3 regions of the Psychrosphaera haliotis genome follow, and region 1 is predicted to be linked to each of the others. Evidence: predicted binding sites of a transcription regulator. Region 1 holds the regulator's gene; each other region holds the start of a gene.
The links. Region 1 encodes ArgR, which controls arginine synthesis, uptake and breakdown. Its sites were predicted from a motif close to ANTGAATANNTATTCANT; they were not measured.
Positions count from the first base shown of each region.

Region 2: the regulator ArgR is predicted to act here: its motif matches at 1,649-1,666, upstream of ABD009_RS10920 (aspartate aminotransferase family protein).
Region 3: the regulator ArgR is predicted to act here: its motif matches at 1,545-1,562, upstream of ABD009_RS10715 (OadG family protein).

Region 1 is NZ_BAAAFQ010000004.1:634,081-637,363, reverse strand. Features, by position in the region: gene ABD009_RS05420 (SPFH domain-containing protein) at 1-924, shown strand, start outside; gene ABD009_RS05415 (NfeD family protein) at 936-1,391, shown strand; gene argR (transcriptional regulator ArgR) at 1,414-1,878, opposite strand; gene mdh (malate dehydrogenase) at 2,024-2,965, shown strand; gene ABD009_RS05400 (SdpI family protein) at 3,059-3,283, opposite strand, start outside.
Region 2 is NZ_BAAAFQ010000007.1:281,301-284,583, reverse strand. Features, by position in the region: gene ABD009_RS10930 (anthranilate synthase component II) at 1-254, shown strand, start outside; gene ABD009_RS10925 (HDOD domain-containing protein) at 293-1,438, shown strand; gene ABD009_RS10920 (aspartate aminotransferase family protein) at 1,819-3,024, shown strand; gene astA (arginine N-succinyltransferase) at 3,091-3,283, shown strand, end outside.
Region 3 is NZ_BAAAFQ010000007.1:233,859-237,141, reverse strand. Features, by position in the region: gene oadA (sodium-extruding oxaloacetate decarboxylase subunit alpha) at 1-1,253, opposite strand, end outside; gene ABD009_RS10715 (OadG family protein) at 1,265-1,498, opposite strand; tRNA gene ABD009_RS10710 (tRNA-Arg) at 1,971-2,047, opposite strand; tRNA gene ABD009_RS10705 (tRNA-Arg) at 2,134-2,210, opposite strand; tRNA gene ABD009_RS10700 (tRNA-Arg) at 2,233-2,309, opposite strand; tRNA gene ABD009_RS10695 (tRNA-Ser) at 2,333-2,425, opposite strand; gene csrA (carbon storage regulator CsrA) at 2,615-2,806, opposite strand; gene ABD009_RS10685 (aspartate kinase) at 2,925-3,283, opposite strand, start outside.

The sequences.
Region 1 (3,283 bases):
CTAAATGCTGCGATCTCTGTAGAGTTTGCACTCCTAATACTTGTAATAATACTCCTAAAATATTCAATTAAATTTGTTCCTCAAAACAGAGCATACGTTATTGAGCGATTTGGTAAATTCAATAAATCTATCGAAGCCGGTTTAAACTTTCTTGTGCCGTTTATTGATGTTGTTGCCTACGATCGTTCACTTAAAGAGCAAGCGGTTGATGTTCCAGGGCAGTCAGCTATCACTAGAGACAACATCTCTTTAATTGTAGATGGTGTATTGTATTTCCGCGTTTTAGACCCGTACAAAGCGTCTTATGGCGTTGATGACTATGTATTTGCCGTTATCCAGTTATCGCAAACGACTATGCGTAGTGAAATAGGTAAAATGGAACTCGATAAAACGTTTGAAGAGCGAGACTCTTTAAATACTAATATCGTTGCGGCGATAAACGATGCCGCTGCACCTTGGGGTGTACAGGTTTTACGTTATGAAATAAAAGACATAGTTCCACCGCAGTCTGTAATGGAAGCGATGGAACGTCAGATGAAAGCTGAGCGTGAAAAGCGAGCTCAAGTTTTAGAGTCTGAAGGTGATCGTCAAGCCGCAATTAACGTTGCAGAAGGCCAAAAGCAAGCTCAAGTACTTGCTGCTGAAGCTGAAAAGTTAGAACAAATATTAAAAGCTGAAGGTGAAGCTAAAGCTATTATGCAAGTGGCTGTTGCCCAAGCAGAGGCCTTAGAAACCGTTGGTAACGTTGCCAAAACTGAACAAGGCCAAAAGGCGATACAATTAGATTTAGCAACTAAAGCGATTGGTGCGAAAGAGGCCATTGCTAAAGAATCTTCAATTGTACTTTTACCAGACAATGCAACAGACGCTAGTAGCATGGTAGCTCAAGCAATGAGCATTATTGGCACGATGAATAAAAGCTAACAGGAGCCGTTATGACTTTTTTTGAAAACACAGCACAAATGTTAATGGCCGCCGGTGTGATAATGGCGGCAATAGACATAGTGTTACTTGGATTTGCTACGTTCTTTTTAACGCTAGTAGGTCTAGCCGTATTAACGACGGGGATTTTACTTCATTTTGGTATTATCACCGATAGCTGGACGATGTTGTCATTATCTATCGCTGTTTTATCAGGTTTATACAGCGCACTGCTGTGGAAACCATTAACTAAACTGCAAAAGTCTCAGCCAAAAACAAATGTTCACTCAGACTTATTTGGTCATCAGTTTAGGCTAGAGACGGGCGTTAGCCCAGAAAGTGCCGGGAGCTATCAGTACTCAGGTATTACTTGGAGAATTGAGAGTGATGAAGAGTTGGTGGCTGGAACTCAAGTTGAAGTGACCGACATTCAAGTTGGAATGATGACGGTCAAGTCATTAGGCAAGTAACACAACGATAGATGAGGTTGAGTTACACCGTTTCGAATAATGTTCTTACGTTATTTAAGGTGTACTCAATTTCGCTAACCTTTAATGGCGCTATAAAAATAGTGTCGTCACCCGCGATTGTTCCTAGTACACCTTCCGCTTTACCTACAGAATCTAGTAAACGTGCAATAAGCTGAGCAGCACCAGGGCTTGTTTTTATAATAACCATTGCTTCATTGTGGTTGATATCCAAAACTAATTGGCGAAGTGGGCTTTTTGCAGTAGGCATCCCAAGCTCAGCTGGAAGGCAATAAACCATTTCTTGTTTTGCATTACGTGTGCGCACCGCGCCAAAACGAGTAAGTAGACGAGATACCTTTGATTGACTAATATTGTCAAAACCTTGATTTTTTAATGCGTCGACGATATCTATCTGTGAACCGAATCGTTCTTCGTTTAAAAGTTCTTTAAATGCTTTGATTAATGCTTCTTGCTTGTTTTGCGCCATTGTATTTTTTCCTTGCCAGCTACTCGAGCGGAATTTTAATGCATTTCAACATATAATACTAATTGCGAATTGAGTTTTCGCCGAACTTTCAGTATGGTTGCGGCAAAATTTACTTCTCGATCATTGATTAAAATTGGAGATTAATATGAAAGTTGCAGTATTAGGTGCCGCTGGTGGTATCGGTCAGGCTTTATCGCTATTACTTAAAACTCAGTTGCCTGCGGGTTCTGAACTAGCATTATATGACGTAGCACCGGTTGTTCCAGGTGTTGCCGTTGACTTAAGCCATATCCCAACTCAAGTAAAAGTTGAAGGTTTTGGTGCAGATGCGTTAGACAAAGCATTAACTGGTGCAGATATTGTTTTAATCCCTGCTGGCGTACCTCGTAAGCCGGGTATGGATCGCTCTGATTTATTTAATATCAATGCGGGTATCGTTAAGACATTAGTTGAAGGCATTGCAGACCATTGCCCAGAAGCAATGACAGCAATTATCACTAACCCTGTTAATACAACGGTTGCTATTGCTGCTGAAACTTTAAAAGCGAAAGGCAAGTACAACCCAGCTAAATTGTTTGGTGTTACTACGCTAGACGTAATCCGTGCAGAAGCATTTGTTGCTGAAGCAAAAGGCCTAAACTGTGAAGATATCGTTGTTCCAGTAATTGGTGGTCACAGCGGTACTACAATTTTACCTCTTCTTTCTCAAGTTGAAGGTGCTGAGTTCACTCAAGAAGAGCTTGAGAAACTGACTCACCGTATCCAGAATGCGGGTACTGAAGTTGTTGAAGCAAAAGCGGGTGGCGGTTCTGCTACTTTATCAATGGGTCTTGCAGCAGCTCGTTTCTGCTTAAGCCTTGTTGACGCAATTAACGGTGAAGACGACGTATTTGAATACACATACGTTGAAGTGAACAGTGAAGATGCGCGCTTCTTTGCTCAGCCTGTACTAATTGGTAAGAACGGTGTTGAAGAGATTTTCCACTATGGCGACCTAAGCGACTTTGAAGAGAAATGTAAAGCTGACATGATTGAAGGCTTACGTGGTGACATTACTCTTGGTGAAGAGTTTGTAAACGGTAAGTAATATACTGCCTGTTTATAGTAAAGAAAAAGCACCTTAGGGTGCTTTTTTTATATCTGAGTTTTTGTAAGACTTTATTTCTACTTGTCTGTATTGCTAGCTTTGCTCTTGCTCTTGCCTCCAGGCCCACCAAGAGTATGCAACGGGAATAAGCGCCGCTGGAAGCACCACTACCGGAAGAACGACCTTTAAGACTTGATTGTCGATAAAAGGAATTAGAACAATGATGACTAAACCTGCGATCATGAATAGTTTCCCACCTAGTCGATGAGTCTTTTTCCAAACACTGTCACTACTTAGTGTCCATGGCGTTTTTATTCC
Region 2 (3,283 bases), on a different contig from region 1:
AGGGAATGTTCCAAGGTTTACCTAATCCCCTGTCTGTAACTAGGTATCACTCACTCATCGTTGATCATGACACCTTGCCTACGTTTATTGAGCCAACAGCTTGGGTGGAGACAGAATCCAAGGTAAATCATGATGAACTCATGGCCATGGCAATGAGGGAATATCCAGTTATGGGTGTACAATACCACCCAGAGTCAGTAATGTCAGAATCAGGTTTGGCAATGTTGAATAACTTTGTTTTAACAACTAAATAGCAAATTTAAATTAATAAATTAAAAGTGACAGATAAATAATGGACGCTGCAGTCAATAAATTTAAACAAATTATACAAGCCCGCTTTGTTGACCTTATGGTATCGGACAAAGTGGCTAAGCGTCGTCTAGGATTAATACAAACCGTTGAAGAAGAAGTTAACAAACGTGAATTATTGTCTGTTGAAGCAAATGCTCAGCAGGTAAAAGAACGCAAAATTAAAACGGAAGAAGAGTTTAAAGTTTACATTAACGAATATTTCCACGACACACTATTCGACTATATAGAAAGTAAAATTTCTGACCCAGAATACCTTTTTTCGGAAGTATTAAAATTAGATCCTAACCTGTCCAAAATCATTGATGTTTGTTTATCAAATGCTGGAAATACAAAACAATTAGCAGAGTTAATTGAACCTAATCCGGCAATAAAAAGAGATTTACTCAATATAGTTAACAAACCACCTTTTCGAGAAAAAGAGTCTACTAAACCTTTTCAAGAAGACGTGAGTCTGGCGATTCGTTATGTAGGCATAGATAACATAAAAGCCCCTGTTCTAGCATTGGTCGCTAAACAGTGGCTACCGCATAGCACGGAACCATTTTCTGATTTTAAAGCAAAGCTTTGGCAATACTCAATTGCCACAGCAAACTGTATGGAAACACAAGCAGAGGTATTTGGTGTAAAGCCTTTACATGCGTTTACATTGGGATTACTGCACAGCTTTGGGTATGGCATGGTCATGCGAATGTACCTACGTACATTTGAGAAAATTCGACTGGAAGAGATGCATAAAGCCCGCTCGACAGGTAGAGCAGACATAGAAAAAGTACTGAACTCTTTAGTTTTAGATGGTGAGTTCGCTAGTGAACTGGTTATGAATCATGGCTTACAAGCAAGTCACTTACTGTTAGAGCACCTACAACTTAAATTTGCAGCGCTAGCACTACCAATGGAAGAGGTTGTTAACAATCTTGCGGTTGATGAAATGACTCCAATGGCAGCGCTATTACTGAAGTCTAAAACTTATTCTCAATATAAATTATTGCAAAAAGCTCGCCTTATTGAGCTTCCAGAAGCAAAACGATTTCTAATGAGCAGTAAAATAAATAATGACTTTGTTACTTCATTAAATGCTATAAACCTCACCAAATTAAATCTAACCAACAGACGAGTTACTGGTTAGAGTTTAGGTAGTTTATTAGTCAATTGTCTTAAAAAGTCACTAATCTTAGATAGAAACTAATAATTTTAGTGATTTTTTTTTGACAATCTATGCACCTCCTCTTTTTGCACCATAATGAAACAATCTTGCCCTCTTTAACTATTCTTTAGCATTTAGACTAGCGCTCAGATAAGGCACTTTTTTGCCTCTCTCCAACACACACAAATATTTATTCACTAATTATTCATAATTTAGCTAGAACTACCCATCAAGCCCTTTGTGACGCTTTGAAATGGAGACATTTGCGATGATTTCTGCAATAATTGGCGGGTATTTACTTTTAAATTCTCATTTTGAATTCGTATGAAATTTCGAAATGTGCTGAACTTAAGGAAACAAAAATGACTGTAACACGTGCTTTATTTGATGACGTAATGGTACCTAACTATTCTCCAGCGGCTGTAATACCTGTAAGAGGTCAAGGCTCACGCGTTTGGGACCAAAACGATAAAGAATACATCGATTTTGCTGGCGGCATTGCGGTCAACTGTCTTGGTCACTGTCACCCTGCATTAGTAGGCGCATTAAAAGAGCAAGGCGAAAAGCTTTGGCATCTTAGTAACGTAATGACAAATGAGCCAGCGCTACGTTTAGCGAAAAAATTAACTGATGCAACATTTGCAGATAAAGTTTACTTTGCAAACTCTGGTGCAGAAGCAAACGAAGCAGCCCTTAAATTGGCGCGTCGTTGGGCAATTGATGTACATGGTGAGCATAAAACTCAAATCATCTCATTCAAGAAAGGTTTCCACGGTCGTACTTTCTTCACTGTTACTGTTGGCGGCCAACCTGCTTACTCTGACGGTTTTGGACCAAAACCAGGTGACATCGTTCACGCTGAATACAACAACTTAGACAGCCTAAAAGAGCTTATCTCTGATAAGACATGTGCGGTAATGCTTGAGCCAATCCAAGGTGAAGGCGGAATTATCCCTCCAACAAAAGAATTCATTGAAGGCGTTCGTCAACTTTGTGATGACAATAACGCGCTATTAATTTTTGATGAAGTTCAATCTGGTGCAGGTCGTACTGGTGAGCTTTATGCTTATATGGGTCTTGGTGTTAATCCTGATATCTTAGCTTCTGCTAAAGGCCTAGGTGGCGGTTTCCCAATTGGCGCTATGCTAACAACAACTGAGCTAGCTAAGCACCTTAAAATTGGTACTCACGGTTCTACTTATGGCGGTAACCCATTAGCCTGTGCTGTTGCAGAAGCAGCATTAGACACTATTAATACTCCTGAAGTACTAAACGGTGTTAAAGAGCGTGAAGCAATCTTCAAAGCTAAACTTGAAGAAATTAATAACAAGTACAACGTATTTAAAGATATCCGTGGCCAAGGCATGTTAGTTGGCGCAGAGTTAACAGATGCGTTTGCTGGCAGAGCGAAAGAGTTTGTTAATGCTGCTTTAGCAGAAGGCACTATGATTCTAGTTGCTGGCGCAAACGTAATACGCTTCACTCCTTCTCTAGTTGTGCCTTTAGAAGACATTGATCAAGGCATGGCTCAATTTGAAAAAGCCGTTGCAAGCATTGTAAACGCTTAATCTAGCGTTATTTAAATTAAATTAGCCAATGTCTCATTGGCTTTTTTTCTGAAGGAAGAAGATGTGATGTTTGTAATTCGTCCAATCCAAGAGAAAGACTTTCCTGAACTGCTTAAAATTGCAGAAGAGTCAGGGCATGGCTTTACGTCATTACCGGTAAATGATGAGCTTATTTCTAACAAAATTAAACGTGCAGAAGCGTCGTTCAAGTCTGAGTTGACTGAGCAAAAGCAAGAACACGGATTTTTATTTGTTATGG
Region 3 (3,283 bases), on a different contig from region 1:
TTTTCAGACAACTCAGATGTCAGTTTTTCTAATTCATCGTCTAGCACGTCTGCAGGTCTGCAAGTTATCGCTTCAGCACCATCAAGTACTTTAAGCTGCAGCTCTTTGTTTACAGGAGCTGCGGTTGCTCCGTATTCGCCTTTTAAAACGCCTGCCGTTTCTTTTGTAATTGACTTGTAACGTTCGCCAGTTAACACGTTAAGAACAGCTTGAGTTCCTACTATTTGAGAGGTTGGTGTCACTAAAGGAATAAAGCCTAAGTCTTCACGAACTAGAGGGATTTCTTTTAGAACGTCATCTAGCTTATCTTCTGCACCTTGCTCTCTTAACTGGTTTTCCATGTTAGTTAACATGCCACCTGGCACCTGAGCCAATAAAATACGAGAGTCTACACCTTTTAAGCTACCCTCAAATTTTGCATACTTTTTACGAACATCTCTAAAGTAGGCAGCAATTTCCGCAAGTAACTCAAGATCTAAACCTGTATCTCGGTCTGTACCTTCTACTATAGCTACTGTGGTTTCTGTTGCTGTATGTCCATAGGTCATACTCATTGAAGACACGGCCGTATCCAGCATATCAATGCCAGCATCAATTGCTTTCTGGTAAGTCGCCGTTGATAGGCCAGTGGTAGCGTGACATTGCATTGCGATTGGTAAATCAACCGTTGATTTCAACTCTGTAATCAACTCTTCGCACTCATATGGTCTTAACAGTCCAGCCATATCTTTTATACAAATAGAGTGGCTTCCCATATCTTCTAAACGCTTTGCCATATCCAACCAAGTGGTTAGGTTATGAACTGGTGAAACAGTATAAGAAATTGTGCCCTGTGCGTGAGCTCCAACATCAACTGCGGACTTTATCGCGGTTTCTAGGTTACGAATGTCATTCATTGCGTCGAATATTCTAAAAACATCAACACCATTATGATGAGCTCGCTCTACAAACTTTTGAACTACGTCATCAGCATAATGACGATAGCCCAGTAGGTTTTGACCTCTAAGTAGCATTTGCTGCTTAGTGTTTGGCATTGCTTTCTTTAATTCGCGAATACGGTGCCAAGGATCTTCACCTAAATATCGAATACATGAGTCAAAGGTTGCTCCTCCCCACGACTCCATTGACCAATAACCTACTTTATCCAGCTTCTCAGCGATGGGTAACATGTCTTCTAGACGCAAACGAGTTGCCAATAATGATTGGTGTGCGTCACGAAGTACTAATTCTGTTAGTAACAAGGGCTTTTTCATGTCTTAGTCCTTTACTTATTATTTTGTTTATATTGATGAATTGCTGCACTAATTGCGGCAATGACAGGTGCGGGAGCATTGAGGTTTGAAGGTTGAACAGGATTATTTACTGGCGCTTCCTCTTGCCCAGCAAATTTGGACAATAGTTTTGTCGCAAAAATTAATAAAGTAAGAAATATAAATACGACGACCATTCCTACAACCATGAGGATTGCCGCCTCATACAATAACTCTGATACTGACATCACTTTTCCTTAATTCACATTGCAAGATGAATTTTAAACTACGCAGATTGAATAATAATACAACTGACAGCTCACCTGTTTTTAGAGCTTTAACTCTTAATTACCATAAAAGCACTTAAAAACAAAAGTTTTTATCGAAAAATACTACTAAAGTTCTGTAAATGAAATTTACAAAATTCAAACTAAAAGTGAATAGAATAGGTGCTTTGAAAGATGTTTTGTTTAAAAAGTAAGCTTAGGCTAAAAAAGGAAAGAAAGCATAAAAGTTGATACCGAATAAAGGCATTTAATTTTGTTCGATACAAAATATCGAACCTAACGAGGGCTCTGATCCAACCCGAGACGGATCTGACTTTTATGACGATATTTGTTTTTAGTTTTAGATGATGTTTTTTAAATTTTCAGGTGGTGTGTTTTGAACTTGTAGATGACGATATTTTTTTGAATTTTTAGATGGTGTGTTTCAAAAGAATGGCGCGCTCGGGAGGATTCGAACCTCCGACCGCCTGGTTCGTAGCCAGGTACTCTATCCAGCTGAGCTACGAGCGCGCAATAGTCTTTTAAAACTTACTAAACCTAGTGAGAAAATTCCGTTTATGCAGGGTTTATTTTTTGAATAACTTGGGGGATTTAAATGGCGCGCTCGGGAGGATTCGAACCTCCGACCGCCTGGTTCGTAGCCAGGTACTCTATCCAGCTGAGCTACGAGCGCGCAATATTTAAAACTTTATGAATGGCGCGCTCGGGAGGATTCGAACCTCCGACCGCCTGGTTCGTAGCCAGGTACTCTATCCAGCTGAGCTACGAGCGCGCAATACATAAAAACACAAAGAATGGCGGAGAAGGGGGGATTCGAACCCCCGATAGGGCTACAAACCCTATACTCCCTTAGCAGGGGAGCGCCTTCAGCCACTCGGCCACCTCTCCAATCAATGCGGGGTGTATAGTAATGATCTAAGAATATAAGTCAAACAAAAATTTGTAAATCTGTGTTTGTTTGCCTTCATTTTAACCAATTTGATTCAAAGCTATAATAAATGCTTTTATCTACACCGTTAAAATCTAAACACTAGACCTTTTTTACACATAAAAAAACCGGCCTAAGCCGGTTGTCTGCTATTCTGCTTCAGAAGGCGCTCCGCCTTTTTCTGCCTGAATTCGCATATAAATTTCTTCACGATGAACCGCTACCTCTTTAGGGGCATTAACACCAATTCTTACTTGGTTGCCTTTCACTCCTAAGACAGTCACGGTAACTTCATCACCGATCATTAACGTTTCACCAACACGACGAGTTAGTATAAGCATTCTAAGCTCCTTAATATGCTTACTTAGGTTTCTTTCATAAAGTGAAAGCTCCATACCAGCACTGGGCTGACTGTTGCTATTCTACCTACAGTTAAAGCATCTTACAATTGAATTGATTTTACATGTGTAATTCAAAGGCGTTATGAAGCGCCCTTACACTAAGTTCCGTATACCTTTGATCAATCAGTACTGAAATCTTAATTTCAGATGTTGAAACTAACAATACAGGAATGTGTTCAGCTGCTAGTACGGTAAAAACTTTACTAACAACTCCTGCGTGACTCTTCATTCCAATTCCAACTAAAGAAATCTTAGCAACAGATTCATCACCTTGCATACTTTCTATTGAAATATTTTTATTTCTTTCAATATATTGCCTTAATATTACTAATGCAGGTACATAGTCACTTTGGCCTAATGTAAAAGTAAAGTCCATTACACTACCTCTAGCGGCATTTACTGCACTTTGACTAACAA